3 regions of the Neobacillus sp. GCM10027624 genome follow, and region 3 is predicted to be linked to each of the others. Evidence: predicted binding sites of a transcription regulator. Region 3 holds the regulator's gene; each other region holds the start of a gene.
The links. Region 3 encodes Rex, which represses fermentation and respiration genes when NADH is low (regulators of the CRP and FNR family bind a similar motif). Its sites were predicted from a motif close to TTGTGAAATATTTCACAA; they were not measured.
Positions count from the first base shown of each region.

Region 1: qoxA (cytochrome c oxidase subunit II) is a predicted target of Rex. The motif match lies at 5,051-5,068, and genes of this name have one in related genera.
Region 2: ACFQZ9_RS13125 (AtpZ/AtpI family protein) is a predicted target of Rex. The motif match lies at 2,979-2,996, and genes of this name have one in related genera.

Region 1 is NZ_JBHTHD010000003.1:810,197-820,821, forward strand. Features, by position in the region: gene ACFQZ9_RS08940 (protein kinase family protein) at 1-417, opposite strand, end outside; gene pssA (CDP-alcohol phosphatidyltransferase family protein) at 592-1,083, shown strand; gene qoxD (cytochrome aa3 quinol oxidase subunit IV) at 1,119-1,415, opposite strand; gene qoxC (cytochrome aa3 quinol oxidase subunit III) at 1,417-2,022, opposite strand; gene qoxB (heme-copper oxidase family protein) at 2,012-3,991, opposite strand; gene qoxA (cytochrome c oxidase subunit II) at 3,981-5,003, opposite strand; gene ACFQZ9_RS08970 (iron-sulfur cluster assembly accessory protein) at 5,369-5,674, shown strand; gene ACFQZ9_RS08975 (hypothetical protein) at 5,740-6,588, opposite strand; cyclic di-GMP riboswitch class I at 6,615-6,699, opposite strand; gene ACFQZ9_RS08980 (Cof-type HAD-IIB family hydrolase) at 6,922-7,677, shown strand; gene ACFQZ9_RS08985 (cold-shock protein) at 7,794-7,994, shown strand; gene hpaB (4-hydroxyphenylacetate 3-hydroxylase family protein) at 8,171-9,604, opposite strand; partial or broken gene ACFQZ9_RS08995 (catalase) at 9,691-10,282, shown strand; gene ACFQZ9_RS09000 (DMT family transporter) at 10,348-10,625, opposite strand, start outside.
Region 2 is NZ_JBHTHD010000008.1:384,871-395,495, reverse strand. Features, by position in the region: gene upp (uracil phosphoribosyltransferase) at 1-370, shown strand, start outside; gene ACFQZ9_RS13130 (S8 family serine peptidase) at 517-2,718, shown strand; gene ACFQZ9_RS13125 (AtpZ/AtpI family protein) at 3,074-3,298, shown strand; gene ACFQZ9_RS13120 (ATP synthase subunit I) at 3,301-3,675, shown strand; gene atpB (FoF1 ATP synthase subunit A) at 3,699-4,412, shown strand; gene atpE (F0F1 ATP synthase subunit C) at 4,464-4,676, shown strand; gene ACFQZ9_RS13105 (F0F1 ATP synthase subunit B) at 4,800-5,330, shown strand; gene ACFQZ9_RS13100 (FoF1 ATP synthase subunit delta) at 5,327-5,863, shown strand; gene atpA (F0F1 ATP synthase subunit alpha) at 5,888-7,396, shown strand; gene atpG (ATP synthase F1 subunit gamma) at 7,445-8,302, shown strand; gene atpD (F0F1 ATP synthase subunit beta) at 8,476-9,876, shown strand; gene ACFQZ9_RS13080 (F0F1 ATP synthase subunit epsilon) at 9,898-10,305, shown strand.
Region 3 is NZ_JBHTHD010000020.1:4,004-14,628, forward strand. Features, by position in the region: gene ACFQZ9_RS26095 (ABC-F family ATP-binding cassette domain-containing protein) at 1-1,812, opposite strand, end outside; gene moaC (cyclic pyranopterin monophosphate synthase MoaC) at 2,003-2,497, shown strand; gene ACFQZ9_RS26105 (redox-sensing transcriptional repressor Rex) at 2,538-3,191, shown strand; gene ACFQZ9_RS26110 (YhbD family protein) at 3,308-3,931, shown strand; gene ACFQZ9_RS26115 (polymer-forming cytoskeletal protein) at 3,944-4,660, shown strand; gene ACFQZ9_RS26120 (cytoplasmic protein) at 4,679-5,389, shown strand; gene ACFQZ9_RS26125 (MDR family MFS transporter) at 5,401-6,921, shown strand; gene ACFQZ9_RS26130 (YdiK family protein) at 7,133-7,333, opposite strand; gene ACFQZ9_RS26135 (CPBP family intramembrane glutamic endopeptidase) at 7,330-8,049, opposite strand; gene groES (co-chaperone GroES) at 8,352-8,639, shown strand; gene groL (chaperonin GroEL) at 8,691-10,316, shown strand.

The DNA.
Region 1 (10,625 bases), on a different contig from region 3:
CAGAACGTTTCCCGTATCCCGATCATTGTTATTTACCCAATAGTCGAACACAATAATTCCCGGTAATACATTGAGATTAACAATTTCTTCTTTAATTCGGGGTTCCCAAAGCCCCGTACAATCTTTAAGCAAAAGACTAGCAAATTGATGTCCCGGTGTAAGCCCATAGCGGTAAAGAACTGGAAACTTTTTGAAATCTGATTTGGAGAAATAAGCCATCTCAAAAGGTGCTACGGGCAGTCCTAATAATTGTGCAAGTTTCCCCACCACCCAATCATTCACGAGGACCCTTGTTCCTTGGGGATTGTCCTTAAATTTTACAAGATAAGTGTTTCCATCACTCATTTCAAAAAGTTGAGGCTTTGAATAACCCTCCTTGAAGTTTCCTAAGTAGCGAACCGGATAAATACGATTCAAAATAAAATTTCCTCCCTTTTTCTTCATATTACCAATATATGTACAAACATAACTCACGGAATGGTTGATTATAAAAAGACTGGAAATAATTTTTCTGTTCTATATGAGAATAATGGAGAAAACGAATGATAAGGCTACAGAAGAGGAGTATTGCTTAATGAAGGGGGAGGGAAGTTGGTTAATCATCTTGTCAAAGCCGTGCCTAATTTGTTTACAATCGGAAATCTATTATGCGGTGTTTTTTCAATCACCTTTAATATGAGTGGATTTATAGGAGGCGCCTCAATTTTTATTTTCCTATCAGCTGTTTTTGATCTCTTCGATGGACGGGTTGCCAGAAAGTTAAAGGTGAACAGTGAACTTGGTGTAGTCTTGGATTCACTGGCGGATATTGTTAGCTTTGGGGTTGCTCCGGCGCTTATATTTCATTCGATCGCAGCACCATCCATTTTAACTTCTTTGGCTTTTATTCTTTTTCCAACCATGGGTGCATTAAGGTTGGCAAGGTTTAGTGTAAATCCGACCATTGGGTATTTTAAGGGCCTGCCGATTCCAGCTGCAGGCCTGCCACTAGCCGGAATGGGATTGTTTACCTATAGTAATGCATGGATCACCATTCTTTTGGCTGTTTTAATGGTAAGTCCGATTAAAGTAAAGAAATTATAAAAAAACCTAGTCTGTAGACTAGGTTTTTTATAATTTTACATTCCACCAAATGACATAACCCAAATGGATCCGGCAACGGTTACGACAGCAATAAAAACACCATAAATCACGTTAATCGTTTGCGCTGCACTGTCTTCACCATCTCTTAAGTGCATGAACATAAACAGCTGCAGACCGGCTTGAATGATAGCGAGCGTGCCGATAATCCACATAATGGCATTGAAAGATAAACCTGTTTTTAAAGCTACAAAGAGAGCAGCAAAAGTTAAAACTAATGAAAAAACAAATCCTAATACTTGTGTTAGTGGTGTACCATGTGAATGTTTCTCCATCTTAAGCCACCATCCCTTTTAAATACACAAATGTGAAGATGAAAATCCAAACAACATCAAGGAAGTGCCAGTATAGACCGATAATAAAAGCCTTACGGGCTGTTACTGGAGTCAAGCCTTTTTTCGCAATTTGAATCATTACCATGACAGCCCAGCCAATTCCCATGCTTACGTGCAATCCATGTGTACCTAATAGGACAAAGAATCCTGATAGGAATGCACTAGTTTGCATTGTAGCACCTTCATGAACGTAGGCGATAAATTCTTCAATTTCCATCCCAACAAAGCCGGCACCCAGTAATAAAGTAATAATCATCCAGGTTAATAGACCTTTTTTATTACCACGGTGCATTTCATAAATGGCTAAGCCGCACGTAAAACTACTGGTTAGGAGCAGGATGGTTTCGATCATAACCCCTTTAATTTCAAAAAGTTCGTGTGGGGTAGGACCACCGGCATAACGGTGGTCAAGTACTGCATAGGTTGCAAAGAGTGTTGCAAATAGAATGATTTCCGCACCTAAGAAAATCCAGAAGCCAAAAATATTCATTCGGCTTTGTTCTGTTTGATATTCAAGCGGTAGAGCAGTGTTTACATTAGCTGACATGATTTTTCTTCACTCCTTTTTGGAGGTCTCTCCATGCTTTTTCCGTCTTTTTAATTTCATCTACCGGTACATGGAAGCCATCCTTGTAATCGAATGAACGGAAAATCAAGCAGGCGAAAATGCCTAATAATGCAACAAGTGCGGCAATTTTCCATTCAAAGATAAGGAAGAATCCTGCGATTCCCATGACTACTGCCATCACAATTGGAAGACCTGAATTGTTTGGCATATGAATTTCTTCCAAGTCATCTTCTTTTAACTCTAGACCTTCATTGTGTTTCTTCATGTACCAGAAGGCATCAATTGATTTCACTTCAGGTAGTTTTGCAAAATTATAGAATTGAACAGGGGAAGATGTAGCCCATTCGAGTGTACGTGCATCCCATGGATCGCTTGAAATATTGCGGTCTGCATAGCGAGCGCTCCAATAAATGTTATAACATAAGAAACCAAAGCCGATTGCAAGAATTCCTGCACCAATCGCAGAAACGAGCATCAATGGTCCAAAGCCTGTTTCCGCAGAGTACGTGTAAGCACGTCTGACGGCACCGTCTAATCCAAGGAAGAACATTGGCATAAAGGTCATATTAAAACCAATTACAAAGAACCAGAAATGAAGTTTTCCAAGCTTTTCGTTCAGCATATGACCGAACATTTTTGGCCACCAGTAGTAAAGTCCGGCGAATACTGCAAATACTACACCTGGAATTAATACATAGTGGAAATGCGCTACTAGGAACAGTGTATTATGGTATTGATAATCTGCTGCACCCATTGCAAGCATAACCCCGGTTACGCCTCCGATCAGAAAGCAAGGGACGAAAGCTAATGCCCAAAGCATCGCTGTTGTAAATTGAATGCGTCCTTTACGCATTGTAAACAGCCAGTTAAACATTTTAACTCCGGTAGGGATAGCAATCATCATCGTTGTAATCGAGAAAATCGAGTTAACTGCAGGCCCTGCTCCCATTGTAAAGAAATGATGGACCCAAACGAGCATACTTAAAAGGGCGATACCAACAATCGAGAAAACCATCGATTTATAACCATACAGCATTTTACGAGAGAAGGTTGAAATAACCTCTGAAAACATTCCAAACGCTGGAAGAACAACAATATATACTTCTGGGTGACCCCATAACCAGAACAGGTTCGCCCACATCATTGGGTTTCCGTCACCAGAAACGGTAAAGAAGTGCGTTCCGAAAATCCGGTCAAATGTCATTAATGCAAGAGCAACAGTGAAAATAGGGAAGGAAGCCCAAATAATTACGGATGCGATGAAAGATGTCCAAGTAAACATTGGCATTTTCATTAACGTCATACCAGGAGCTCTCATTTTTAAAACTGTGACGATAAAGTTGATCCCCGTCATTAATGTACCAATCCCGGCAATCTGGATGGCAACGGCATAAAAGTTATTCCCAATACCAGGAGTAAATTCTTTTCCTGCAAGAGGGAAGTAAGCAGTCCAACCTGCATCCGGAGAACCACCAATAACAAACGAAATATTAAACAGCATTGCTCCGGCAAAAGTTAACCAAAAACTTAATGCATTCAATTGCGGAAAGGCAACGTCTCGTGCACCAATTTGCAAAGGAACAACCACGTTCATTAATCCGATTAAGAACGGCATAGCCATGAAGAGAATCATTATGACGCCGTGTGTTGTGAAAATTTCATTATAGTGCTGTGCATCAAGAATTTTTCCATCTGGGGTAGCGGTTTGGGCTTTCATTAATAACCCGTCAATTCCACCGCGGAAAAACATGAGTACTCCGACAAGAATATACATAATCCCAATCCGTTTATGATCAACAGTTGTGAACCATTCCTGCCACAGCCATTTCCATTTTTTAAAATAGGTTACACCTACAACAATACCAATCATGGTTAAAGCAATGGCAACTTGCGAGCCTAAGATTAGAGGGTCTCCGGTAATAAAAAACTTATCCCACTTAATGTCCACTATGGTCACCTCCATTGGAATTTCCACTCATGTCCATGTCCTTCATATCCATATCATTCATATCCATTGACTTTCCTTCTGCCTGACCCTCCATGTGCATTTCATGGTTATCAGGTTCTTTAAAAATTTTCCCTGGGTAGTCGTGATTTCTGTACAATTCAGGGAATGTGTAGGTTTTCGAATGCATATCACCGTGATCAACATAGGCTAGGTGCGTGTTTGAAAAGGTTTGACGGCCTAAGTTTGATGGTTTTAATAGTTCAACATATTTCTTTTCCGATAATTTTGGTGCAGTGTTCTTTACATCCTTCACCCATTTGTTAAACTTCTGCGGTGATTGGGCTTCCACAGTAAATTCCATTCCCGCATAGCCTTTTCCATTAAAGTTTGTGTTTTTACCGATATATTCACCAGGTTGATCAGCTACAAGGTAAAGTTGAGTTTCCATTTTTGCCATAGTATATTTTTGACCGCCTAAAGCAGGAATCCAAAAAGAGTTCATCGTACCCGCAGAGGTAAGCTTAAATTTAATTGGGGTACCAACTGGAACGTTCAAATAGTTCACCGTTTCAATTCCTTGATCCGGATAACTAAAGATCCATTTCCAATCTGCGGAAGTAACATTGATGGTGATTGGCTTTTTATTTTCATAGCCTTTCGGAACTTTTTCAAGATTATAAATTGATTTAACCGTCGGAATGGTTAGCGCAATAACAATCAGAATCGGGATGACAGTCCAGGTGATTTCAAGTTTTGTACTGCCATGTTCCTCTGGTGGCTCGTAATCTTTATTTTTATCTGTTGCGCGGTACTTCCACACAATAAACACAAACAAGCCAATTACAACAATTACAACAAGTGCCATGAAAATCAGTGACCAGTTAATCAGGCCTAAAATTTCTCTTGCTGCAGGCCCCTTAGGTTGAAAAACAACCATATTTGGCTCACAGCCGCTTAAAAATAATACCGGTAAAAAAGCTAATAGGGGAATCAAATAACCCTTTTTAAACATTTTTTACGCTCCTTTCAATAAAGTTGTTCATATTTTCACAAATAAATGTGTGAATTCATTCACAATATTGCACAAGATCCAACCCTACTAATCTTCAAATATTGTGATTTGACTTACCATTTCATGGTCCCTTTACTCGGGTTGTTAATTTTTGTTAATTTAGAGTAATTCTTCTTAAAGTCATCTTAGCAAGTTGTCTGTGATGTTTGTATAGGTTTTTGAAAATATTTGTGACAAATTTGTTAAAGTTTTTGACACTTGGGTAGAAAGTGGCGGATTTTGAGGGGAAATATGGATAAAAGGTGTCTATTTTTATTTAAAAATGGGATAATAAAATTAAATTATTTTGGAATAGGAGAATAAAAGTGAAAGTCAAAATTAATCGAAATGCAGCAAAAGCGTTGAAAAAAATGTTGGAACAAGAAGAGGCACAAGGGAAGTTGTTTCGTGTATTTGTTACCCATATGCATGGGGATCATGCTCATTATGATTTAATGCTGGATACACCAACTGAAAAGGATGAGGTAGTAAAAACAGATAAGGATATTGATTTTATTCTTGAAAAAGGCGATGAATATTTGGACGGTATCTGGATTCAATTTTTCCAGGTGCCAAAAGAAGAATGGTTAATTACCAATCCATCAAAAGGCGATCATCACCATCACCATTAATAATAGTTAAATAAACAACAATGATAAAAACACCCCGCGATTTGATCACGGGGTGTTTATTATTTTTAGTTATCATCACCTTCATGATTGCCATCATGGTCACCATTATCATTATCGTTATCATCATGGTCGCCATTTTGACCATGATGACTATCGTTATCTTTTAATTCATCGTTCTTGCCAGTTCCTTGATTTCCACTGACTTCAGTGAAATCCTTCACTAGTTCAAAAGAAGTTCCATTTAATAGTTTTACGCTGCCTTCAAGATGATCGCCAACTTTTAATCCTAATCTTGATTGAATAGTTTTAAGCGTTTCCTCTTGCGTTAGATTTTTAGAATGTTCCAATTGTTTTATAAGCGAAACAACCTGGCCTTTAGGTAGAGATTTTTTATCAATATTGACAGTAAATTTTTTACCCTTTAATTCATAGTCAAATTGAATAGATTTCTTTGAAGTTACAATTTTCAATTCCAAATCCTCAATTTTATTGGCAAATTTCACTCCGCTTTTATCTTTTTCTGCACCATCTTTTACTTTATCATTATCCGAATCAGCGTCAGCAGGGTTTGTACCTAAATTAATTTCTGCTTGGTTGCTTAATTGATCTTTATCCGAATCTTCTAAGCTATCAGGAATCTTATCTTTATCTGTATCCTTTGAAGTTGGATTTAATTTTAACTTGTATTCTATTAAATTAGATAAACCATCTTTATCTTTATCCTGTTTGGCAAGATTTTTACCCGAGAGTTTATATTTTTTTTCCCATTTGTCATCCATGCCATTTTTATTCTTGTCCACTTTTTGCGAGCTCTTTTTGTGGGTAGTTCCTTTCGCAGCCACTGCTGAAACACCTTGTGATAACACAAGTGACAGCGCAAGACCGCTAACTAATAATTTGTTCGTGTTCTTCATACATTTTCTCCTTCACCTAATAATTTTTCGGCAACTGGCTGGCGTAGTTCTCCCACCTTAGCCCCTCTAGTTTTGCGTACCTATGTTTCCATAGGCTTGCCTTTATCGTTGCAAATTTGAAGAAAATATGTACAACGAATAAGATAAATATAATGACTTTTTTTTAAAAAGTAAATCTGCTCTTCAGTAAATTTGCAAATATTTATTGAGAAAGGCAGCATCGGATTTTGTAAGCTAAAAATAATTATATATGTAAAACTGAGGAGCTCATTTTTTGATAATGACATGAAGAAGATGTTACTCTAAACGGTAAAGAGAGAAGGGAGTATATAAATGGATAATCTCATAAATAAACCTAATATCAAACTTATTGCCCTTGATATGGATGGAACCCTTTTAAATGACAAGGGAGAAGTTTCAGTGGGAAACCGTGAGGCTATAAAAGATGCGCAGGAAAAGGGAATCTATGTTGTCCTAAGTACGGGACGTTCCTTAAGAACATGCAGGGAGCATGCAGATTCACTTGAACTCACATCCTTTCTTGTAACTGTAAATGGGAGTGAGATCTGGGACGATAAGCGCGAATTAGTCGAAAGAAATCTAATGAAGGCTGACCTAATCCAATGGATGTGGGAATTGTCAAAGCATCATAATACGAAGTTTTGGGCAATCAGCACGGAACGAAACTGGTTTAATGATATGCCGGAGGACCTACATAGCTTTGAGTGGTTAAAATTTGGATTTGATATTGATGATGATGAAATTCGAGAAATCATTAAAAAAGAGCTTCAATCCAAAGGTGAATTTGAGCTGAGCAACTCAACGCTTAAGAATATTGAAGTCAATCCGCTTGGTATAAATAAGGCCAAGGGATTAAAAATTGTTTGTGAACGTCTTGGAATTGATATGGAGAATGTCATGGCTTGCGGGGACAGTTTAAATGATATAGCGATGATTAAAGAAGCGGGTTTTGGCGTGGCGATGGGGAATGCGCAGGAAATCGTGAAAAAAACTGCTGAATGGGTTACCTCAGTCAACAATGAAGATGGAGTGGCAAAAGCCATTCGAAAATGGGCACTGGGAAAATAAAATTTATTCAAAATTGATAATTAGGGTTTAAAAATAATTTTTTTGGGAAAAGCTATTTTAGCAAGTATATTTTTGCAAAACATGTATTGGCTAAATGCTAGGAGGCTACAAAAGAAATGGAACATGGTAAAGTAAAATGGTTTAACAGTGAAAAAGGGTTTGGATTTATTGAGCGTGATGGTGGGGATGATGTATTTGTTCACTTTTCTGCTATTCAAGGCGAAGGGTACAAAACATTAGACGAGGGTCAAGAAGTTACCTTTGATATCGAAAATGGACAACGCGGTCCACAAGCTGTAAATGTGCATAAGGCATAAAAATGATAAAACAAACTCCATTTAGTGGAGTTTGTTTTTTGTACTTTAAGAAATTATAAAATTGCTGCGAAGAAGAAACTCGACGTAGAAGCAATTTTTAGGGAAAAAGTATAAGTGCAACTACGCCTCTGTCTTCGCCCTTAGGGGCTCGCTAATCGGCGAGTTTTCTTTATGTTTTAGTGATTTTTTAAAAATTCCTTCACGAAACTGATCGAATGTTCCCGGTGGTAGGTTTGATATACATTACTGGCCATTTTAACAGGATCCCCGAAAAAATAGCGTTCGTATAGGGATTGTCTTGTTCCAAAAGAGCTCATGCTAATATCCCAAGCTAGGCGAAAAAGTGTAACACGATCAAATGCATTGGCATTTGCAGCCTGCAAATACTGGTCAAGATCCCCCTTTATTTCTGACGAAAAATCCGCTTCACCTGGAATCGAAACGAGTCCGCTAGCTCCGATTTGCTGTAAAATTTCACAAAGCCTAGGATAAAGACGCGAATAGCTAATAATTGCTGTACCTAATGGGGAGAAATCAGGAGCCATCGTTCCCCATTGATCAAGTTTCGCATTCATTTCGGAGGCCAACAGCAAGGCTTTTATCGTCTCTAGTCCAACAATGATCTCACTAATTTTTTCCTGGATATGCTGGTATTCCCCGACATTAATCGTATCCACGAGCATCTGTGCGACACCCAAAATAAATTCGGTTTTTACCACCCTCCGTGCAGTTACTTGATGACCTACTAATGAATAAAAACTGCTTTCGGAAAAAATTCTATAGGAAGACTCCGGATTCTGGTAGCAAAAGACACGTTCCCAAGGAACGAAAACATCATCAAAAACAACGATCGTATCGATCTCATCAAACCGAGAGCCGAGAGGATGGTCAAATTGACTATCCTTGTACCGGAAGGACTCACGGCAAAGGAACCTAAGTCCAGAAGTGTTGCTTGGAATTGAAAATGCATAGGCAAAATCCTTGTTAATTGAAGCCATATGCGTCGGAAACACGAGAATTTCGTCAGTAATTCCGCCTTGTGTTGCTAAAAGTCGTGCACCTTTTATAAAAATACCATCTTCATTTTGCCTTACGGTTTTGGCCGAGATGATATTTTGTGAGTCCTCTGTATAGGCTTGAGAACGATTGACTTGTGGATTTATAAACGTATGAGTAAAGGTCAAATCTCTTTCTCGTGCATCTTCATATAACTTCCGCAGGTTTTGATCAAATAGTTTTGAGGAATCCGAAAAAATAGCTGCAGCAGCAGCAAAAGCCATCACTGCTGTATTCATATAATCCGGTGATCGTCCCAACATCCCGGCGCTCGTTCTCGCCCAATTTTGCACCATTTCTCTTCTAATGGCCAAATCTTCCTTTGTTTTTGGTTCAAGGAAGGAAACACCAACCTGATTACCGCTGGTAGGAGATGTGTAGGTCATGTTGTTCATAGTAAGCTGCCGGTCAAATAATTTTGCCTGGCTTTTCATGACACCAGCAAATGCAGGGTGTTCAGAAATATTGCCACTTACTTGTTTACCCTCAATCCAAATCTCCGCAGGATTATGATTGATTCTATCAATATATTCTTTTCCCGATATTGCAGGCATTATCTACACCTTCTTGTCAGTCTTATTTACAGTAAATGTTGAAAGCTTGATTTGGTTTGTACATCCGTCTAAATTTGCACATTTAAATGGGGGACAGGGGAATTCCAGCTACACTCCGCCATTTGAATGGTTATGGGAGCCATACCTTTAAATGGGTGAATGCTGCAGGTGAAGGGGGATTCTCCGGGTAATATGGTACTAGGTGTAGAAGCTTCACCGGATAAAATGCTGCAAGGCAGGATATTTGCATATTCTGATGCCCGCCGTTATCGAGTAGGTCCAAACCATAATTTATTACCTATCAATCGCCCAAGGGTAGAAGCAAATAATTATCAACGTGACGGCGCTATGCGTTTCGATGGGAACGGCGGCGGATCTGTTTACTATGAACCAAATAGTTTTGGAGGTCCGAAAGAAGTCCCGGAAGCTAAGCAAACTCCTTTCCCTGTATCTGGAAACGCGGCAAGCGTTGCCTATGACCATGATGATCATTATACACAGGCAGGAGATTTGTATCGTTTAATGGAGAAAGATGAACGGACCCGCCTTGTTGAAAATATTGTTGGAGCCATGAAACCGGTTGAACGTGATGATATTAAGCTAAAAGTAATCCAGAATTTCTATAAAGCAGGCCCTGAATATGGCCAGCGCATTGCCAAAGGGTTAAATTTAGCCATTCCACAGGGAGTCAAGTCATCTAGTATAACTAGAAAGAAGGTTGTTCACAGTGAACAACCTTCTTTCTATGACCCAAATTTAACATGTACTTTTGTAGAGTTCCCGTTCATATCTGACCTTAACCAAGAAAATAGGAAACATCCAGCAATAACAATGACACTGCCGCCAAATTCTGACCAAGACATTCTTTCGCCTAAAAAGAAAAAGGCAAGGATGGATGTAAAAATAGGGTTAAAGTTTAAAAAGATCCCTGAACTGGTTGCACCGATTTTTTGAACCCCAATATTCCACAGTACCATACAAACAACAGTAGAAATTACCCCAGTATATAGAATGGCCCAAA
Region 2 (10,625 bases), on a different contig from region 3:
GATTTTAAAATTAATTCCAGCAGCGAAGGTAGGCCATATCGGTCTATACCGTGATCCGGAAACTCTGAAACCAGTTGAATACTATGCAAAACTTCCAAGTGATGTGGAAGAACGTGATTTCATCGTTGTGGATCCAATGCTGGCAACGGGCGGCTCAGCAAATGAAGCGATCAACTCTTTGAAGAAGCGCGGCGCGAAAAATATCAAGTTTATGTGCTTGATTGCGGCACCAGAAGGAGTCGAAGCGGTGAAAACGGCTCATCCAGATGTTGATATCTATATCGCAGCGTTAGATGAAAAGCTCAATGACCACGGCTACATCGTACCAGGACTAGGCGATGCCGGGGACCGGTTGTTTGGGACGAAATAAGTTAAGTTAGAAGAGATCTTTTTTTGAAAAAGGTCTCTTTTTTTAGATAGGGTAATGGAACATAAAATTTGAGGTTCCACAAAAAAACTCCCTGCATATTTCCCCTATCCAAAGAAGACCCTATGAAAAAAGGGGAAATCAGCAAAATGAAGAAACTTATTCTAACCATCATCCTAATCGCATCCATCACCATACCCACACCAATCCAATCCCAAACACGGAAACTGATCACACCGCCAATCCCCAATCAGCAAACCGTCGCCATCGTCGTTACAAAACAACCACAAACTACAGAACAAATCAAACAGTTTCTCACATCATACAAAGGCATCAAACTGCGCCGTGTTTTTACGGAAGCAATCACGGGATTTTCCATTGAGGGCAGCCGCGCGGCCATCACAAAACTCTCAGAAAACGTCAAAATACTAAACGTGTCTCCCGTAACCAGCTACCAGGCTCAGACGGAGGAGAGCGTCAAAATCATTGGCGGTGAAGAGGTACGTGGATTATTTTCATCGAAAAATCAACGCCTCACTGGCAAAGGGATCACTGTCGCAGTCATCGATACCGGCGTGGATTATACACATCCTGACCTTCGGCGCAACTATGGCGGCGGACACGACCTTGTTGATAACGACAAGGATCCGATGGAAACCCGTGCTATTGGCAAAGCGACCATTCACGGAACCCATGTTGCGGGGATCATCGCCGCCAATGGGAAAATCCGCGGTGTTGCACCGGATGCGAAGATTATTGCGTACCGGGCACTCGGCCCGGGCGGCGGCGGAACAACTGAGCAAGTCATTGCTGCGATCGATCAAGCCATTAAGGATAAAGTCGATATCATGAATCTTTCCCTTGGAAATGATGTCAACGGTCCGGACCTGCCGATTAGCCTTGCGCTCAACCGCGCCGTCGACAAAGGCATTGTCGCGGTGGCCGCAAATGGCAATGCCGGTCCGAATATTTGGACTGTCGGTTCACCCGGAACGGCATCAAAAGCAATCTCCGTCGGGGCCTCGACACCCACCATGAAAATACCGTACTTATTAATAGAAGGAACGCGGAATAAAATTCGAATTCAGCCAATGGAAGGCTCGGAAAAATGGGAGTTGGACCGCTCGTATACAATCGTCGACGGTGGGATTGGCCGAAAGGAAGATCTGAAAAATGTTGCGGGCAAAATTGTTCTCATTAAGCGCGGCCGCTTAACCTTTACAGAAAAAGCAAAAAATGCCCAAAAGGCAGGGGCTAAGGCTGTACTCATCTACAATAATATGAGCGGGAACTTTATAGGGAACTTAGAATCACTGGTGCCGTTACCAGTCGGATCCATCTCGAAGCGTGACGGTGAACAGCTTTTAAAAAAAGACTCCACCACAATGCGGATTGTCCAGAACGAAGAAAAGGACCGGATGGCAGAGTTTAGTTCTCGTGGTCCAGTAACTGGAACATGGGAGGTAAAACCAGATATTGTGGCTCCCGGGGTTGCGATTAATTCGACCGTACCCGGCGGCTATCTTTCATTACAGGGAACAAGCATGGCAGCACCGCATGTCGCCGGCGCCTGTGCCTTAATCAAGCAGGCACACCCGGACTGGACACCACAGCAAATAAAAGCGGCCTTGATGAATACCGCCAAGCCATTGTTTAAAAATGCAAACACTCCGTATCGAACCTACGAGCAGGGAGCAGGGAGAATTCAAGTGCCCGAGGCGGTAAAAGCGGAATCGCTTGTGACGCCGAGCTCGATTCACTTTGGGAAATTTACAGAACAGAGGGATGTTCATAAAATCCTTTTATACGTTGAAAACACAAGCAATGCGACAAAAAGATATTCCTTTGACATTCCGGAGCGAACAGATGGACTATCGTGGAAAGTTCCGCTTTCGTTTACATTAGCATCAAAGGAAACAAAGGAGGTTGCGATTGAACTTAGGGTCGACCCGCAAAGTTTTAAAAAGAAAATCCATGATGGCAACATCAAGCTTCAGGCAGGATCTACCCTCATCCATATTCCATATATCTATGTCCTCGAAGAACCAAATTACCCGAGAGTAATGGGATTTTCCTTTGGGGAAGGGGATGCTCCAGGGCAATATCTGTATGAGGTCTACCTTCCGGGTGGAGCAGAGGAGTTCGGCATCGCCTTATTCGATCCCGGTGATTATCGTTTTGTCGGCTTTTTAGATTCAATTGAAAATGTCAAAAAAGGATTGATTCAAAAGAAAATTGAAAATGAGAATCTTCCAGAGGACGGGGTGTATCTTGCAAAGGTATATGCGAAAAAAGCCGGGAAAGAGGATTTCATTGAAACGATGGTAAAAATTGAAAAAGGGAAACAGTAAATTTTTAAAAAGAAAGTGAAACCTTTTTGAAACCGGTTCGTATTACCTTATCGTGTACTCCTTTAATGAGGAGGGTATCTGCCCTCCTAAGCAAGTTTTTTCAATAAAACTTCCGGGGGCAAGAGTATGGGTAAATATTAAATTTTCTGATAATTTTTAGTATCCTAATATATCGTGAAAAGCTGAAAATTGCAAGTGAATATTTCGTGGAAACTCATTGACTTTACATATTGCCTATTGTATGCTTACAAAGGGTGTAAATGATAAGGTTTTCACATTCAAGAAAGTGTTAATTACCTTGATCATTTGCCATAAAGCCCGGTTCACATTCTCTTATAGTGAGGATGCGATAATGATGCGTAAAAACAACCGCAATCCATTTCAAGCTATGGCTTTAATGTCCGCAATTGTCTCCCAGTTAGTAGGTTCCATTCTCATTGGTATTTTTGCAGGAAGATGGTTGGACCATCAGTGGGGTACCGAGCCAATTTTCTTAATTATCGGATTGTTAATCGGATTAGCATCGGGAACCTATGCCATGCTTGTTTCGATTCGCCATTTTTTCTCGGGAGATAAATGATTATGCCGGATTTTAGAGAGATATTCAACAGGCAGCGAAAATGGAATTTGTACTTGTTATCTATATTCGTGCTTGGATGGGGGTTTACCTCCTACAAAACTGTATTTTTAGGATTAATTCTTGGGACATGCTTTAGTTTTCTGAATATCTGGTTGTTAACCAAGAAAACAGAGAAGTTCGACAAGGCCTTTGATAAGGGTAAAAAAATGAAATCGCTTGGTTCGCTGCAAAGAATGGCGACGGCCGCGATTGCAGTGATTATTGCCATGAGATGGCCCAATTACTTTCATGTAGTCAGTGTGGTTATGGGACTAATGACATCCTATATTGTCATTATGATAGATTATTTTTATCATGCATTGCATTTTCATAAATGATAAGGGAAGTGAGGTGAACATAGATGCATCATGAAGCTCCTTTAGTAACATTGGGGGGACTAACCTTTAACTTGGCGAATGATCTGATGATTCTTGTAGCGAGTCTCATTGTTTTTATCATTGCTGTTCTATCTACCCGGAAGCTTGCGATGAAGCCGACAGGCATGCAAAACTTCTTTGAATGGGTGATGGACTTCGTCAAAGGAATCATCAACAGTACGATGGATTGGAAGGAAGGCGGAAGATTCCACATCCTTGGACTTACCTTAATTTTGTATATCTTTGTATCAAATATGCTAGGTCTTCCATTTTCAATCTCTATTGATGGCAAGCTTTGGTGGAAATCACCAACAGCCGATCCTGCTGTAACCTTATCGCTTGCGGTAATGGTAGTAGCGCTTTCCCATTATTATGGTGTAAAGCTAAAAGGTGCAGCTGGATATGGAAAGGGATTCTTCAGCCCAATGGGATTCTTGTTCCCATTGAAAATTATTGAAGAATTCGCGAACACATTAACGCTTGGTCTGCGTCTTTATGGGAACATATACGCAGGTGAATTACTTCTTTCGCTTTTAGCGGGAGGATTGGCTTGGACCGGAGTAGCTGGTATGATAGCAGCCGTACCATTAACCCTTGTTTGGCAAGGTTTCTCCGTATTCGTCGGAACGATCCAGGCATACATTTTTACCATGTTAACAATGGTTTACTTGTCTCACAAAGTGAGTCACGACCATTAATATATTTTTAAACACTAAATTATTCATACATTTTTAAGGAGGAACATTATAATGAATCTTATAGCAGCAGCAATTGCAATTGGTTTGGCAGCAGTAGGCGCAGGTATTGGTAACGGTTTAATCGTTGGACGTACAGTTGAAGGTATCGCTCGTCAACCAGAAGCTCGTGGTTTATTACAAACAACAATGTTTATCGGGGTTGCGTTAGTTGAAGCATTACCGATCATCGGCGTTGTTATCGCGTTCATGGTTTTAGGACGTTAATTAGTAGAGAGAAAAATCCCAAGTGGCGGAGAGGAAGAAGAGACACCTTCGCCATTTATGTTTGTGCAATAGAGAACATACTTTTTCGAGTAGCGAACGACTCTTGAAGGGAGTGAACCCGTGGTGTTATCAGGCAATCTATTTGTTTTAGGTGCTGCAGAAAGCGCAGGCCATTTCAATGGTGGAGATAGTATTTTCCAACTAGTTGTTTTCTTAATTTTGTTAGCGTTACTGAAGAAATTCGCGTGGGGTCCATTAATGGGCATCATGAAACAGCGTGAAGACCATATTGCAGGTGAAATTAATGCGGCTGAAGGAAGCCGTGTTGAAGCCCAAAAGCTTTTAGAAGAGCAGAGAAACCTTTTAAAAGAAGCACGTACAGAAGCTCAAAGCTTAATAGAAAGTGCGAAAAAGCAAGGCGATGTTCAGCGTGAGGAAATCATTGCGATTGCCCGTACAGAAGCTGAACGCGTGAAAGAAGCTGCGAAGCTTGAAATTGATCAGCAAAAGGAAAAAGCAATGGCCGCAATTCGCGAACAAGTTGCTTCCTTGTCTGTATTAATCGCCTCTAAGGTTATTGAGAAAGAGTTGAATACCCAAGATCAGGATCAACTCATCAACGAATATATTAAAGAGGCAGGAGAACGCCGATGAGTAACTCCATCGTAGCAAAACGCTATGCGTCGGCACTTTTTCAAATTGCTAAAGAACAACAGATTCTTAGCGCTGTAGAAGAAGATCTTCGTGTAGTAAAAGAAGTAATCCAAACGAATAAGGATTTAAAGGCTGTTCTCAGCTCTTTAAAACTTTCAAAGGAAAACAAAAAAGCCATTTTAAAACAGGCTTTTGCGAACATTAATGGATTTGTTGTAAATACATTAATGATTTTAATGGACCGTCACCGTGAAGGTGAAATTGTTGAAGTGGTCAACCAGTTTATTGAGCTTGCATATGAAGCATCCGGTGTTGCTGAAGCTGAAGTTTCCAGTGTACGCCCGCTTTCAGATGCTGAGCGTGAGGCGATCTCGGCTACTTTTGCAGCAAAAGTTGGCAAGCAGTCTCTCAGAATTGAAAATATTGTGGATTCCGAATTGCTGGGTGGCGTGAAGGTCCGCATCGGAAATCGTATATATGACGGCAGCTTGCGCGGCAAGCTCGATCGTTTGCAACGTAAATTGTTAAGCTAAGATTTGTAGATAGGGGTGAAACTCATGAGCATCAAAGCTGAAGAAATCAGTGCCCTGATAAAAAAGCAAATTGAAAACTATCAGGCGGAAATTCAAGTAACAGATGTTGGTACGGTTATCACCGTTGGTGACGGTATCGCTCGTGTTCACGGTCTTGACAACGTTATGGCTGGAGAACTAGTTGAATTTTCAAACGGCGTTATGGGTATGGCACAAAACCTTGAAGAAAATAACGTCGGTATTATTATCCTTGGACCTTTCACTGATATCCGTGAAGGTGACGAGGTACGCCGTACAGGCCGCATCATGGAGGTTCCGGTTGGTGAAGAGTTAATCGGACGTGTAGTAAACTCATTAGGACAACCAATTGATGGTATGGGTCCAATCAATACAACAAAAACTCGCCCTATTGAGCAAGTAGCAACGGGCGTTATGGCGCGTAAATCGGTTCATGAGCCATTACAAACAGGTATTAAAGCGATTGACGCACTTGTGCCAATCGGCCGCGGTCAGCGTGAGTTAATCATCGGAGACCGTCAAACAGGTAAAACATCTGTTGCCATCGATACAATCTTGAACCAAAAAGGTCAAAACATGATCTGTATCTATGTTGCCATTGGACAAAAGGAATCAACAGTACGTGGTGCGGTTGAGACCCTTCGTAAAAATGGCGCATTAGATTACACAATCGTTGTGTCTGCATCTGCATCACAACCAGCACCAATGCTATTCTTGGCACCATATGCAGGCGTTTCAATGGGTGAAGAATTTATGTTCAGCGGTAAGCACGTATTAATCGTGTATGATGACTTAACAAAGCAAGCATCTGCATACCGTGAGCTTTCCTTGCTACTTCGCCGTCCTCCAGGTCGTGAAGCATATCCAGGGGATGTATTCTACTTGCACAGCCGTTTATTAGAACGTGCAGCGAAATTGAACGACAGCCTTGGCGCGGGTTCAATCACTGCATTACCATTTATCGAAACACAAGCAGGTGACGTTTCTGCTTATATTCCAACAAACGTTATCTCCATCACAGATGGACAAATTTTCTTACAATCTGACCTTTTCTTCTCCGGTGTTCGCCCAGCGATTAACGCAGGTCTTTCCGTATCTCGTGTAGGTGGATCCGCTCAGATCAAAGCGATGAAGAAGGTTGCAGGTACACTGCGTCTTGACCTTGCTTCATACCGTGAGCTAGAAGCATTTGCTCAATTCGGTTCTGACCTTGATAAAGCGACCCAAGCGAAGCTAAATCGTGGTGCACGTACCGTTGAGGTACTTAAACAAGACTTGAACAAGCCGCTATCAGTTGAAAAGCAAGTAGCGATTCTATATGCATTAACACGCGGCTTCCTTGATGATATTCCATTACAGGATATCCGCCGTTTCGAAGCTGAATTCTTAACATGGTTAGACCACAACCGCAAAGAGTTGTTAGACCATATTACCAAAACGAAGGATCTTCCTTCTGATGACGATTGGGCATCTGCAATTAACGCCTTCAAAAAGACGTTTGCAGTTTCCGAGTAATTTATGGCTAACATTGAACACTTTTAGTGAGGGTGGTGAGAACTTAAAATGGCATCATTACGCGATATAAAAACTCGTATTAATTCAACGAAAAAGACGAGTCAAATTACCAAAGCAATGGAAATGACTTCTGCTGCGAAATGGAACCGCGGGGTGATGAATGCAAAATCATTCGTCCCTTATATGGAAAAAATTCAAGAGGTAACCGCAGCGATTGCACTTGGCAGTAAAGGGGTAAACCACCCAATGCTGCAGGCACGTCCTGTTAAGAAGACAGGCTATATCGTTATGTCATCTGACCGTGGTCTTGCGGGTGCGTTTAACAGTAACGTCTTAAGACGTGTAAACCAAACGATCCAACAAAATCATAAGTCCAATGATGAATTTGCGATTATTGCCATCGGTCGTGTTGCCCGTGACTTCTTCGTGAAACGCGGCATCAATGTAGCACTTGAAATCATTGGTATTTCAGACCAGCCTTCATTTGCGGACATTAAAGACATTGCATCGAGCACAGTAGGCATGTTTGCTGATGGTACATTTGATGAAATTTATCTATATTACAATCATTATATGAGCGCAATTTCGCAAGAAGTAACCGAGAAAAAACTGTTGCCGCTTGCTGAAATTAAACCGACAGGCAAACTGATTTCATATGAATTCGAACCGTCTGCTGAAGAAATTCTCGAAGTTCTCCTGCCGCAATATGCCGAGAGCTTAATCTATGGCGCGCTGCTAGACAGCAAAGCCAGTGAGCATGCTGCCCGGATGACGGCAATGAAAAATGCAACTGATAATGCAAAAGAACTAATTCGTAACTATACACTTATGTATAACCGTGCCCGCCAGGCAGCGATTACCCAAGAAATTACCGAAATTGTCGGCGGTGCGGCGGCATTAGAATAGACCGTTTTTTGAAAAATGAACTTTATTTCGTGTCTGTGACTTGTTTCCGTTTATGGATCGTGATTCAATGCTGTGAACAGGTTTCAGGCCGAAATCAAAGTTCGGTGTGATTCAATAAGTTCCTTTTTAAAAAAGAGGTTTTGAATCAAAAAAGTAAGTAAGGAGGGAAAATGATGAACAAGGGACGCATTGTTCAGATTATGGGTCCGGTTGTTGACGTTAAGTTTGATAACGCCCAATTGCCTGAGATCTATAACGCATTGAAAATTAGTTCTGAATCAGTCAACCTAACCCTTGAAGTAGCCCTTCATTTAGGTGATGATACAGTTCGTACGATTGCAATGGCTTCTACTGACGGGTTAACTCGTGGTTTGGAAGTATTGGATTCAGGTGCACCGATTTCTGTACCGGTTGGGGAACCAACTCTTGGCCGTGTATTTAACGTATTAGGGGAAGTAATTGACCTTAAGGATGAAATTCCTGCAGGCGCTCGCCGTGATCCGATTCACCGTGAAGCACCGACCTATGAAAATCTTTCAACTGAGGTTGAAATTCTTGAGACTGGTATTAAGGTAGTTGACCTTCTTGCTCCATATATTAAGGGTGGTAAGATCGGTCTGTTCGGTGGTGCCGGTGTAGGTAAAACCGTATTAATCCAGGAATTGATCAATAACATCGCACAAGAGCACAGCGGTATTTCCGTATTCGCTGGTGTAGGGGAGCGTACTCGTGAAGGGAACGACCTTTTCCATGAAATGACGGATTCCGGCGTTATTAAGCAAACTGCGATGGTATTCGGACAAATGAACGAGCCTCCAGGTGCACGTATGCGTGTTGCCTTGACTGGTTTGACAATGGCTGAATATTTCCGTGATGAGCAAGGCCAAGACGTGTTATTGTTCATCGATAACATCTTCCGTTTCACACAAGCAGGTTCTGAGGTTTCCGCGCTATTAGGCCGTATGCCATCTGCCGTTGGTTACCAGCCGACACTTGCTACTGAAATGGGTAAATTACAAGAACGTATTACTTCAACAACAAAAGGTTCTGTTACATCGATCCAAGCGATTTACGTACCAGCCGATGACTACACTGACCCGGCTCCGGCTACTACTTTCGCTCACTTAGATGCTACAACAAACCTTGAGCGTAAACTTTCTGAGATGGGTATCTACCCTGCGGTGGACCCACTTGCATCGACTTCTCGTGCATTGTCACCTGAAATCGTTGGCGAAGAGCACTACAATGTTGCTCGTCAAGTACAGCAAACCTTACAGCGTTACCGTGAATTACAGGATATCATCGCGATCTTGGGTATGGACGAACTTTCTGATGATGATAAGTTAGTCGTAGCTCGTGCTCGTCGTGTTCAGTTCTTCTTATCACAAAACTTCCACGTTGCTGAGCAGTTCACTGGCCAGCCTGGATCTTATGTGCCGGTTAAAGAAACAGTTAAAGGATTCAAAGAAATCCTTGACGGTAAATATGACCACCTTCCAGAAGATGCATTCCGTCTTGTCGGCCGCATCGAAGAAGTGGTTGAATCTGCTAAACGCATGGGCGTAGAGGTCTAATTCCAGCCAGGAGGGTAAAAAATGAAGACGATTAAAGTCAATGTTGTTACTCCCGATGGCCCGGTGTATGAATCAGATGTGGAAATGGTTAGTACAAAAGCTAAAAGTGGCGAACTCGGTATTTTGCCTGGCCACATTCCCTTGGTTGCCCCGCTTGAAATTGGTGCTGTTCGTCTGAAGTTAGGCGGCGGTAAACAAGAGCAGATCGCAGTGAGCGGCGGATTTTTAGAAGTTCGTCCGGATCAAGTGACGATTTTAGCTCAAGCAGCGGAAAATGCAGCTGATATTGATGTTGATCGTGCCCTAAGGGCGAAGGAACGCGCTGAACAGCGTCTTCAACAAGCACAGCAGGAACATATCGATTTCAAACGTGCTGAACTAGCTCTTCAACGTGCCATCAACCGCCTCGCCGTATCGGATAAAAGATAATCAAGTTTTTAGATAAGAACCCCTCCTTTTTGGAGGGGTTTTTTGTTACTCTATCTGGTGTAGAGAGTATTTTGAAAAAAGATAATATTATTACTATTAAATTTGTTGATTTTGTGGTATTTATAGATAGTAAAGAATTATTTTGATATACCGTTTTCTAATGAGAAGAGCTGGAAGTAATGGCTCTTTTTACATTTACTATAAATAGTTTGAAAGTTTCATCTATTTTGATATTGACGTGAAACGTTATAGAATGTAATATTATATTATAATACATTAAGTGATAGGAAAATCGCTGAGACAGTGGGGTGTAATGAGAC
Region 3 (10,625 bases):
ACATAATTGCTCCTCATAACCTTGAATTTGGTCCTCGAGACCTTCAATTTTCATCTCAATATCTTCTAACTTACGTTTGCGCTGCCGCTCGAGCTTCTTACTTTCTTTATCCTGTTGATAACTGCTCTTTTCAGAAGCGTCCTCCTGTCCGGCTTTTTTAGCAGCAGCCGAAGCCACAGCCTCAAGTGCCGCAATCTCCTCCTGCTCCAGTTTCTTCTCTAAGTAATAATCATAATCTCCCAGATACTCTAAACTGCCATCCCGGCTCAGCTCGACAACCTTTGTAGCGATACGGTTAATAAAATATCTGTCATGGGAAACAAACAAAATAGTTCCTGGATAATCGATTAAAGCATTTTCAAGAACTTCCTTGCTATCCAAATCCAGGTGGTTGGTAGGCTCGTCCAAAATTAATAGATTCGCTTTTTCCAGCATTAACTTCGCAAGAGCAAGCCGTGCTTTCTCGCCGCCGCTCAAGGTAGAAACAATTTTTAAAACATCATCTCCGGAAAATAAGAAATTGCCCAAAACTGTGCGGATTTCCTTTTCGCTTTTTAGTGGATAATCATCCCACAGTTCATTTAAAACACGCTTATTGGAGGTTAATTCCGCTTGCTCTTGGTCATAATAACCAATTGAAAGATTTGTCCCATAGAGGATATTTCCGGCTAATACAGGAAGCTTCCTAATGAGTGTTTTTAATAGCGTCGATTTTCCAATTCCATTAGGGCCCACCAGGGCAATGCTTTCCCCCCGAAATACTCGAAAGGAAATTCCCTCTGAAATTCTTTCGCCGTTATATCCGACAGCCAGTGAATCGAAGGTTAAGACATCATTTCCACTTTGCTTCTCAATTTCAAACGAGAAGGAAGCTGACTTTTCATCCCCCACCGGGCGATCGATTACATCCATCTTTTCTAGTTTTTTCCGTCGACTCTGGGCTCGTTTTGTTGTTGAGGCCCGGGCTAAATTTCGCTGGATAAAATCCTGTAAGTTTGCTATTTCCTGCTGCTGTTTTTCATAAAGCTTCAGGTCACGTTCATAATTTGCCGCTTTTTGTTCAAGGTAAGTACTATAATTGCCAGTATATCTTTGGATTTGCTTTCGAGAAACCTCGTAGACCTGTGTCACGACCTTGTCCAAAAAATAGCGATCATGCGATACAATTAGAATCGCCCCATCGTAACTTTGCAAATATTGCTCCAGCCAGGAGAGGGTATCGATATCTAAATGGTTAGTAGGTTCGTCTAAAATTAAAATATCTGGCTTAGTCAGGAGCAATTTCCCTAAGGCCAAACGGGTTTTTTGACCACCGCTTAAAGAGGCAATCATTAAGGAATAATCAGGGAAATTTAACCCGTGTAACACGGAGCGAATATCCGCCTCATACTGGTATCCACCCTGTTCCTTAAATTTTACCTGAAGCTGGTCATAGTCTTTTAGAATCCGCTCATATTTGCTTGTATCTGCGATTGCAGCAGGGTCAGCCATTTGTTCTTCAAGCTGCCTCAAACTTTTTTCCATCGCGCGCAATGATTCAAATACAGTCAGCATTTCTTCCCAAATGGACAAATTAGACTCTAATCCTGTATTTTGCGCTAAATACCCAATGGTCACTTCTTTTGGCTTGATGATTTCTCCGCCATCATGTGACAGGTGTCCAGCAATAATCTTTAACAACGTCGACTTTCCCGCACCGTTTCGTCCAACTAAAGCGACACGGTCCCGTGTTTGTAATTCTAGTTTTATATTCGATAAAATAAGGTCAGCACCATAATATTTTGCTAATTGATTCACTTGCAATAAAATCATTGTTTTTTCACCTCTATTACATAGAACTAGTGTACCGTATTCCTAGAGTGTCGGCAATAAAACGCAGGCCGCAAAGGGCGCATCTGCCGAAAATGTTGGGAAAATGTTAAAAATATAAGAATGATTCGCTCAAAGTTTCACACACATAGACTGAAAAATAGTGTATGATTTGAAAGGAGGAATTTTTTATATGGCAGAATTTACTCACTTTAATGAAGAGGGCAGAGCGAAAATGGTGGACGTTAGTGATAAACCGGAAACTGCCCGCACCGCATTAGCTCATTCCAGTATTACCGTCAGTAAAGAAATATTTGGTAAAATTACCCACAATGAGATGAAAAAAGGAGATGTCCTGGCAGTCGCACAGGTTGCTGGTATTATGGCGGCCAAAAAGACATGGGACATTATACCGATGTGTCATCCGATTCCATTAACAGGGGTGAATATTTCTTTTTCCTGGGAACCTGATCAGCAAGAGATGTATAAATTAGGTATTGCCGTATCCGTTAAAACAAAAGGGAATACAGGTGTTGAAATGGAAGCGCTAACAGCTGCATCTGCTTGTGCGCTGACCGTTTATGATATGTGTAAAGCAATTGATAAGGGCATGGTGATTGGACCGACTTATTTAGTAGAAAAAACCGGCGGCAAAAACGGCGATTTTAAAAGAACTAATGTTTTTTAAAACATGAACGAAACTATTTATGCGGGGGTGCAGGAGGAATATGACAAACGAAACAATGAAAATTCCACAAGCAACAGCAAAGCGACTACCCTTATATTATCGATTTATTCAAAATCTGTATGCTTCAGGGAAACAAAGAGTTTCCTCAGCAGAATTAAGTGAAGCGGTAAAAGTGGATTCAGCAACAATCCGCAGGGATTTTTCCTATTTTGGCGCCCTTGGGAAAAAAGGTTATGGCTACAATGTGAATTATTTATTGACCTTTTTCCGAAAGACATTGGACCAGGATGAATTAACAAAGGTTGCGTTAATCGGCGTTGGTAATCTTGGAACAGCATTTTTAAACTATAATTTTTTAAAAAATAATAATACAAAAATTACGTGCGCCTTTGATGTAGACCCGAATAAAATGGGTACAACCATCGGTGATGTCCCAGTCTATCATATGGATGATTTGGAGAAGTATATTACAGAGGAAAATATTCAGGTTGCGATTCTAACCGTTCCGGCTCCGGTGGCGCAGATCATTACGGATCGGCTTGTGAGTGCTGAGGTGAAAGGAATCTTAAATTTCACACCCGCCCGTTTAAATATACCATCTTCCATCAGGGTTCATCACATCGACCTTGCTGTAGAGCTTCAATCACTTGTTTACTTTTTAAAGCATTACCCAACAGCGGAAATTGCAGAATAAATTTGAGAATCAACCTTTCCATAAAAATGGGAAGGTTTTTTTATTTGATAAAACAAAGCCACCTTTACAACGTAACAGTGTTATGTTACATTAAGAATAAGAAAGGGGCCATTACAATGAACGAGGAGTTAATATCGAAAAAAGAGTTATTGGAATTAGCAGGAATCTCCTATGGGCAGCTGTATAGGTGGAAACGGAAGGACTTGATCCCGGAGGATTGGTTTATCCGGAAATCAACGTTTACCGGACAGGAAACCTTTTTTCCAAAAGAAAAAATCTTAGATCGAATCAATAAAATTCAAACGATGAAAGAAAATCTATCACTGGATGAACTTGCCGATATGTTTTCTCCCAATATATCTGACTTAAATTTAACTAAAGATGATTTAATAAGGCGTAACATTGTTTCAGAAACGGTTATAAATTTTTACTTAGAGAATGAAAATGGCAGTTTACAATTTAATTTTTCAAGAATGCTTGAAGTGTTTGTGTTAGAAAAGCTGTTGCAATCAGGTCAAATTAATCTCGAAGAAGGAAAAATGGTACTCCAGGTGTTAAAGGATCAAACATCAATGATCAAGCAAAAAAGTGCCGAACTGGTGATTACGAGAAAGTTGGGGGTATCCTCCTGTCTTTTGTTAATCAATACAGAGTCCTTTCATTTTGAACGAGGAATGAAAATTGTTGCTCAGCTGTCGCTAATGGCCTGTATGGAAGAAGTGAAATCGAAATTATTATAAAGGAGAATGGGAATGGAGATGCAAAAAAAGGGGGACCTGGTTATAAATGGCTTCGGGGCATCGAATGGCGGACAGTTTCATCAGGTAACACTCAACGGAAAGGGAACGGTAAACAGCGATGTCGAATGTAAGGGATTTGAATGTAATGGAACAGGGACGGTCAAGGGGAACATCCACACTGAAACGGCCAAAATTAATGGGATGGCCAAAATAGGTGGAACCGTTGCGGCTAAAGACCTTTCTATTGATGGCACTGCAAAGATTGGAAAAAACCTATTAGTTGAAAAACTTAAGGTTTCAGGAAAAGCTTCTGTTGGCGGCAAAGTTAAAGCAGAAGAAATAAAGGTAAAAGGTAAGCTGACAGTGGAAGAGGATTGTGAGGCAGAACTTTTCAATGCTGAATCGATGTTTACGATTGGCGGCCTGTTAAATGCGGATGAAGTGGATATTAAGATTTTTGGAGAGTGCCAGGCGAAGGAAATTGGCGGGCAATCGATTGTTGTGAAATATAAGCCGTCTTGGCTGGGATTATTTAAATCTCTTTTTCAAACTCAATTAAGGGTGGAAATCATTGAGGGTGATACGATCCACCTTGAAAATACGAAGGCTGCGGTAGTGCGGGGAAACCATGTAACCATTGGCCAAAATTGTCAAATTGACGTTGTCGAATATACAGATGAACTTTCTATTGATTCAAGTGCTGTTGTGGGCGAAAGCAAAAAAATGTAATGAGGGGGGATAAGGGAGATGAAAAGTAAAGAAAATCTGATTATTAACGGCTCAGGGAGCTATCCCGGCGGAAGATATGATAAAATCAGTGTCCGAGGCGAGGGTACGATCGTTGATGATGTTGAAGCTTCCGTGTTTAAGGTTTATGGAACAACGGAGGTTGCGGAAAATCTCAAAACAGGTTCGATGAAGGTTTTAGGTGAGGCAGAGGTAAAAGGGAATGCCCAGTTAGAAGATTTGCTGGTAATGGGTACAATGGAAATTGGCGGCAAAGCTTATTTGAAAAAAATAAAAATCCTGGGAACACTTGAGGTTGGAGAAGACCTTAATGGTGATACAGCCAATATTAAAGGCAGTATTGCAGTTGCGGGCGATGTTGAATATGAAACGTTCGATTCAAGTGGCGGGTTTGAAATCAAAGGGTTATTAAATGCTGATACGATTAAAATTTCTTTACGGTTCGGGGAAAGCCGTGCGGAGGAAATCGGCGGCGGGAAAATCACGATAAAAAGAAAAAGAAACTCTCTTTTACCTTTTGTAGGTGAGGAAGGTAGCCTTATAGCAAAGGTGGTTGAAGGAGACGACCTTTATTTAGAAAATACGAAGGCGGAAACTGTGAGAGGAAATACGGTTAAAATTGGCCCCGGCTGTATAATCGGATTGGTAGAGTATAAAGATGATTTTATACAAGATTCAAATGCAACAGTAAAAACGTCGAAGAAGATTTAAAGGAGAATGGGATGGTAGCGAAAAATAGTAAATTAGGATTTGTGGTCGCCGGTCTGCTGCTCGGAATTTTGATGGCTTCAATGGATAATACCATTGTTGTAACGGCAATGCCAACGATTGTCGGCGACCTCGGAGGGCTTGAGAACTTTGTATGGGTGGTATCCGCCTATATGGTAGCGGAGATGGCAGGGATGCCGATATTCGGTAAATTGTCGGATATGTATGGTCGAAAAAGGTTTTTTATCATGGGGTTGATTTTGTTTATGGCTGGTTCGATTTTATGTGGGACAGCAGAAACAATTACCCAACTAAGTGTGTATCGCGCGATTCAGGGAGTCGGCGGCGGTGCACTTGTACCGATTGCGTTTACTATTATGTTTGACTTGTTTCCTCCTGAAAGGCGCGGGAAAATGGGCGGACTGTTCGGAGCAGTTTTTGGTCTCTCCAGTATTTTCGGACCCCTGTTAGGGGCGTATATTACCGACCATATTAGCTGGCATTGGATTTTCTATATCAATTTGCCGCTTGGGATTCTCTCGTTTATTTTTATCATTGCCTTCTATAAGGAATCTCCCATTCATCAAAAGCAGGCAATTGATTGGTGGGGCGCCGTTACATTGATTGGTGCCGTTGTCTGCTTGATGTTTGCTCTTGAGCTTGGGGGACAGAAATATGATTGGAATTCAAGTACGATCATAAGTTTATTTATCGGATTTGCGGTCCTATTTCTCATCTTTTTGTTTGTGGAGACGAGGGCAAAGGATCCAATTATATCGTTCACCATGTTCCGGCATCGCCTTTTTGCCGGTAGTACGCTAGTTGGTTTATTTTATGGAGCTGCATTTATGGCAGCAACTGTTTATATACCAATTTTTGTCCAAGGCGTTTATGGCGGAAGTGCTACAAATTCAGGGTTAATCCTCTTGCCGATGATGCTTGGGTCGGTGGTAACGGCACAAGTCGGTGGTTTTTTAACTACAAAGTTAAGCTACCGCAATATCATGTTTTTATCCGGTGTGATTTTAATAGCAGGGATATTATTATTAAGCACCTTAACCGTTGATACAAGCAGATGGGTACTTACCCTTTATATGGTTATCATTGGTTTTGGGGTGGGATTTTCTTTCTCCGTGTTAAGCATGGCGGCGATTCATCCGTTTGGAATGATGCAGAGGGGCTCTGCAACCTCTACAAGCAACTTTATCCGTTCCTTGGGGATGACGATTGGAATTACGATTTTTGGTACGATTCAGCGGAATAGCTTTAAAGGAAATCTAGAAGATGCTTTTGTTGGAATGGGACCAATGCCAAAAGACGGATTTGGTGATTCACGTGCATTATTGCAAGAGCAGGCACGAAGTCACATACCGCCGCAAATTTTAGAAAAAATCACCGAGGCCCTCTCAAGCTCTATTGTTCAAACCTTTACATGGGCTCTCGTCCCGGCTGGAATAGCGTTTCTTCTCATTTTTACAATGGGGAAAGAACGGATGGTGTTGAAAAAGGAAGTTGGCGCAGAAAGAGAAATTTGAGGAGTAATCGATACGCAGATAAATGGGGGAGGAACGCAGATAAAATGGCGCTTATCGCAGATAAATCGTTGACTATCGCAGATAAAGTTCATCTTATCGCAGATAAAAATTTTCTGCCGGAAAAAAGCTATCGAAATTACTAGTTTATTCAAGGAAAAGTCTATTTTCTATTAAAAAAAGTTGTCCCAAACATAATTTGGGGCAACTTTTTTTATTTTTTCAACTGATCCTTATACTTCATATAAAAGAAAAATAACTTAAGGCTGGAGCCGAAATCAAATGTGGCTAATATGACAAGCAGATAGCTAAAAAATCCCCAGCCATTTTGATTTACATCATGAATGGCGAAATATGTAAATAAACTTCCGAGCAGGAAGTAAATCACGCTGGAAAACAAAGGTGAACGTCTCATAAAAATCCTCCGATAAAGTTTTGCATCGACTCTGCATCCCGGATTAATCTTTCAATATCGTCTTTGTAAGCGGACTGAACAATGACAACCATTGTATTCATTGTCACATGAGCAAAAATCGGTACTAAGATATGTTTTGTTTTTACATAAAGAAAAGCGAAAGTAAAGCCCATTGCGGAATAAAGGAGAATATGCTCCAGTTCCATATGCGCTAAAGCAAAAATAACCGAGCTAATGATGGCCGATATAAAAAAGTTAAAACGTTTATGCAATGTGCCAAAAAGAATCTTTCGAAACACTATTTCTTCAAGAATCGGGCCGAAAATAGAACTGACCAGGATGGCAAGCGGGAACTCCTCAATAATATGGATAATATCCTTTGTGTTCTCTGAGCCCATTTCGACACCAATCAACCGTTCAATATTTGCTGCGATCGCTTGCGCAAAGAGTGCTAAGAAGACACCAAAAAATGCCCAAATAATCGAGAGACCCAAAGAGGTTCCTCTTTCGTTCCTATTGTTCCTCATTTCTTTCCGTAAAATAATAAGCGTAATAATAAGTGCTAAGGTAAAGCTGATCACCAGCCAAACGGGGACTGCAAGCCTCCCGTTGATCCCGGATAATTTAAAGCCGTACATTAGTAATGGGACTCCTGCAAGACTTGAAAACTGCATGGCAATATAAACAATTAAGATTATCCAATATTCCCGTTTCAACTAATTCTCTCCTTTTAACATCCACTCAAAGATTTTCTGTGTATTCTTCATTCTACTCTTAAAACCAGTCTTGTTTCAATTTAGAAACTTTTTAAAAAGAAATGTATAGATTTCCATTGGTATCATATACTTGTAAGGTTGTACAAAAAAGCTTTCATTTTTATATTTTTTTATGAAAAAATATATACATCAAACTTGCAAAAGATTGTCAAATTCATTATTATAATAATTGTGTTAGCACTCATGTATGAGGAGTGCTAATAATGTCAGAATTACATATATTTTTGAGGAGGTTGTTTGATTTGTTAAGACCATTAGGTGATCGCATTGTCATTGAGCTTGTTGAATCAGAAGAAAAAACTGCAAGCGGTATTGTTTTACCAGACTCAGCTAAAGAAAAGCCTCAGGAAGGAAAAGTTGTTGCCGTAGGTACTGGCCGTGTGCTTGAAAATGGCGAGCGTGTAGCACTTGAAGTTTCTGTAGGCGATCGTATTATCTTCTCAAAGTATGCTGGTACAGAAGTGAAATACCAGGGTACAGAATATTTATTACTACGTGAAAGCGATGTCCTTGCTGTTATCGGCGAATAAGGAAAATTAAAAAATATAAGTTTTAAAAATTTAGAGGAGGTTTTTTGAACAATGGCTAAAGAGATTATGTTTAGTGAAGAAGCGCGCCGCGCAATGCTTCGTGGTGTAGATACACTTGCAAATGCAGTAAAAGTAACTCTTGGACCTAAAGGACGCAACGTGGTACTTGAGAAAAAATTTGGTTCACCTTTAATCACCAATGACGGTGTAACCATCGCTAAAGAAATCGAATTAGAAGATGCATTCGAAAACATGGGTGCAAAGCTTGTTGCTGAAGTAGCAAGCAAAACAAATGATGTTGCCGGTGACGGTACAACTACTGCAACAGTTCTTGCTCAAGCGATGATTCGCGAAGGCTTAAAGAACGTAACTGCAGGTGCCAACCCAATGGGAATCCGTAAAGGGATTGAAAAAGCAGTTGCTGCGGCAGTTGGTGAGTTAAAATCAATTTCAAAACAAATTGAAGGCAAAGAGTCTATCGCACAAGTAGCCGCTATTTCTTCCGATGATACTGAAGTGGGTCAGTTAATCGCTGAAGCAATGGAGCGCGTTGGCAACGACGGCGTTATCACTATTGAAGAATCAAAAGGATTCACAACTGAGCTAGATGTTGTAGAAGGTATGCAATTTGACCGTGGATATGTTTCAGCTTACATGGTAACCAATACCGATAAAATGGAAGCTGTATTAGAAAATCCATATATCTTAATCACTGATAAGAAAATCTCCAGCATTCAAGAAATCTTACCAGTTCTTGAGCAAGTGGTTCAACAAGGTAAGCCATTATTATTGATTGCTGAAGATATTGAAGGTGAAGCATTATCTACATTAGTAGTGAACAAGCTTCGCGGAACATTCAATGCAGTTGCTGTTAAGGCTCCTGGCTTTGGTGACCGTCGTAAAGCAATGCTTGAAGATATCGCTGCATTAACTGGCGGTGAAGTAATCACTGAAGAACTTGGCCGCGATCTTAAAACTGCAACTATCACATCTTTAGGACGTGCTTCTAAAGTTGTTGTGACAAAAGAAAACACAACAATCGTTGAAGGTGCTGGTTCAACTGAGGAAATCCAAGCTCGTGTGAACCAAATCCGTGTACAATTAGAAGAAACGACTTCTGAATTTGACCGTGAAAAATTACAAGAGCGCTTAGCTAAATTAGCTGGCGGTGTAGCAGTAATCAAAGTTGGTGCTGCAACTGAAACAGAATTAAAAGAGCGTAAGCTTCGTATCGAGGATGCTTTGAATGCGACTCGTGCAGCTGTTGAAGAAGGTATCGTATCCGGTGGTGGTGTTGCCCTTCTAAATGTATACAGCAAAGTAGCTGAGATCCAAGCAGAAGGCGATATCGCTACAGGTATCAACATCGTATTACGTGCGATGGAAGAGCCAGTTCGTACTATCGCTCAAAATGCAGGACTTGAAGGATCAGTTATCGTTGATCGCTTAAAGCGTGAAGCAGTAGGCACAGGCTTCAATGCTGCTACTGGCGAGTGGGTAAACATGATTGAAGCTGGTATCGTTGACCCAACGAAAGTAACTCGTTCTGCACTTCAAAACGCAGCATCTGTTGCAGCTATGTTCTTAACAACTGAAGCAGTTGTTGCTGACAAGCCAGAACCAGCTCCTGCAATGCCTGACATGGGCGGCATGGGTGGAATGGGCGGCATGATGTAAGGCTTTTGAGCCTTTCATCTGAGAAATAGTTATAGCTATTTTTCTCCCTTTTGAGAAGTAGTCATGTAAATAATTTATATCAATAGCAAAAACCTCTTCCTATAAAATTTAGGGAGTGGTTTTTTGTGTTGTTAAAATTTGCGTATTCAAGATGTGCCCACAGCTAACACAATATTCTACTATATCGGTGAAAGTTTGCTACGAAGATTTTTATCGGCATTAAAAAAGGATCTTTAATTGGAAGACCCTTTGAACTATTTATTTACTTTAAGCATTTGTAATTGATGATGGTTTATATTTTGTTAAACT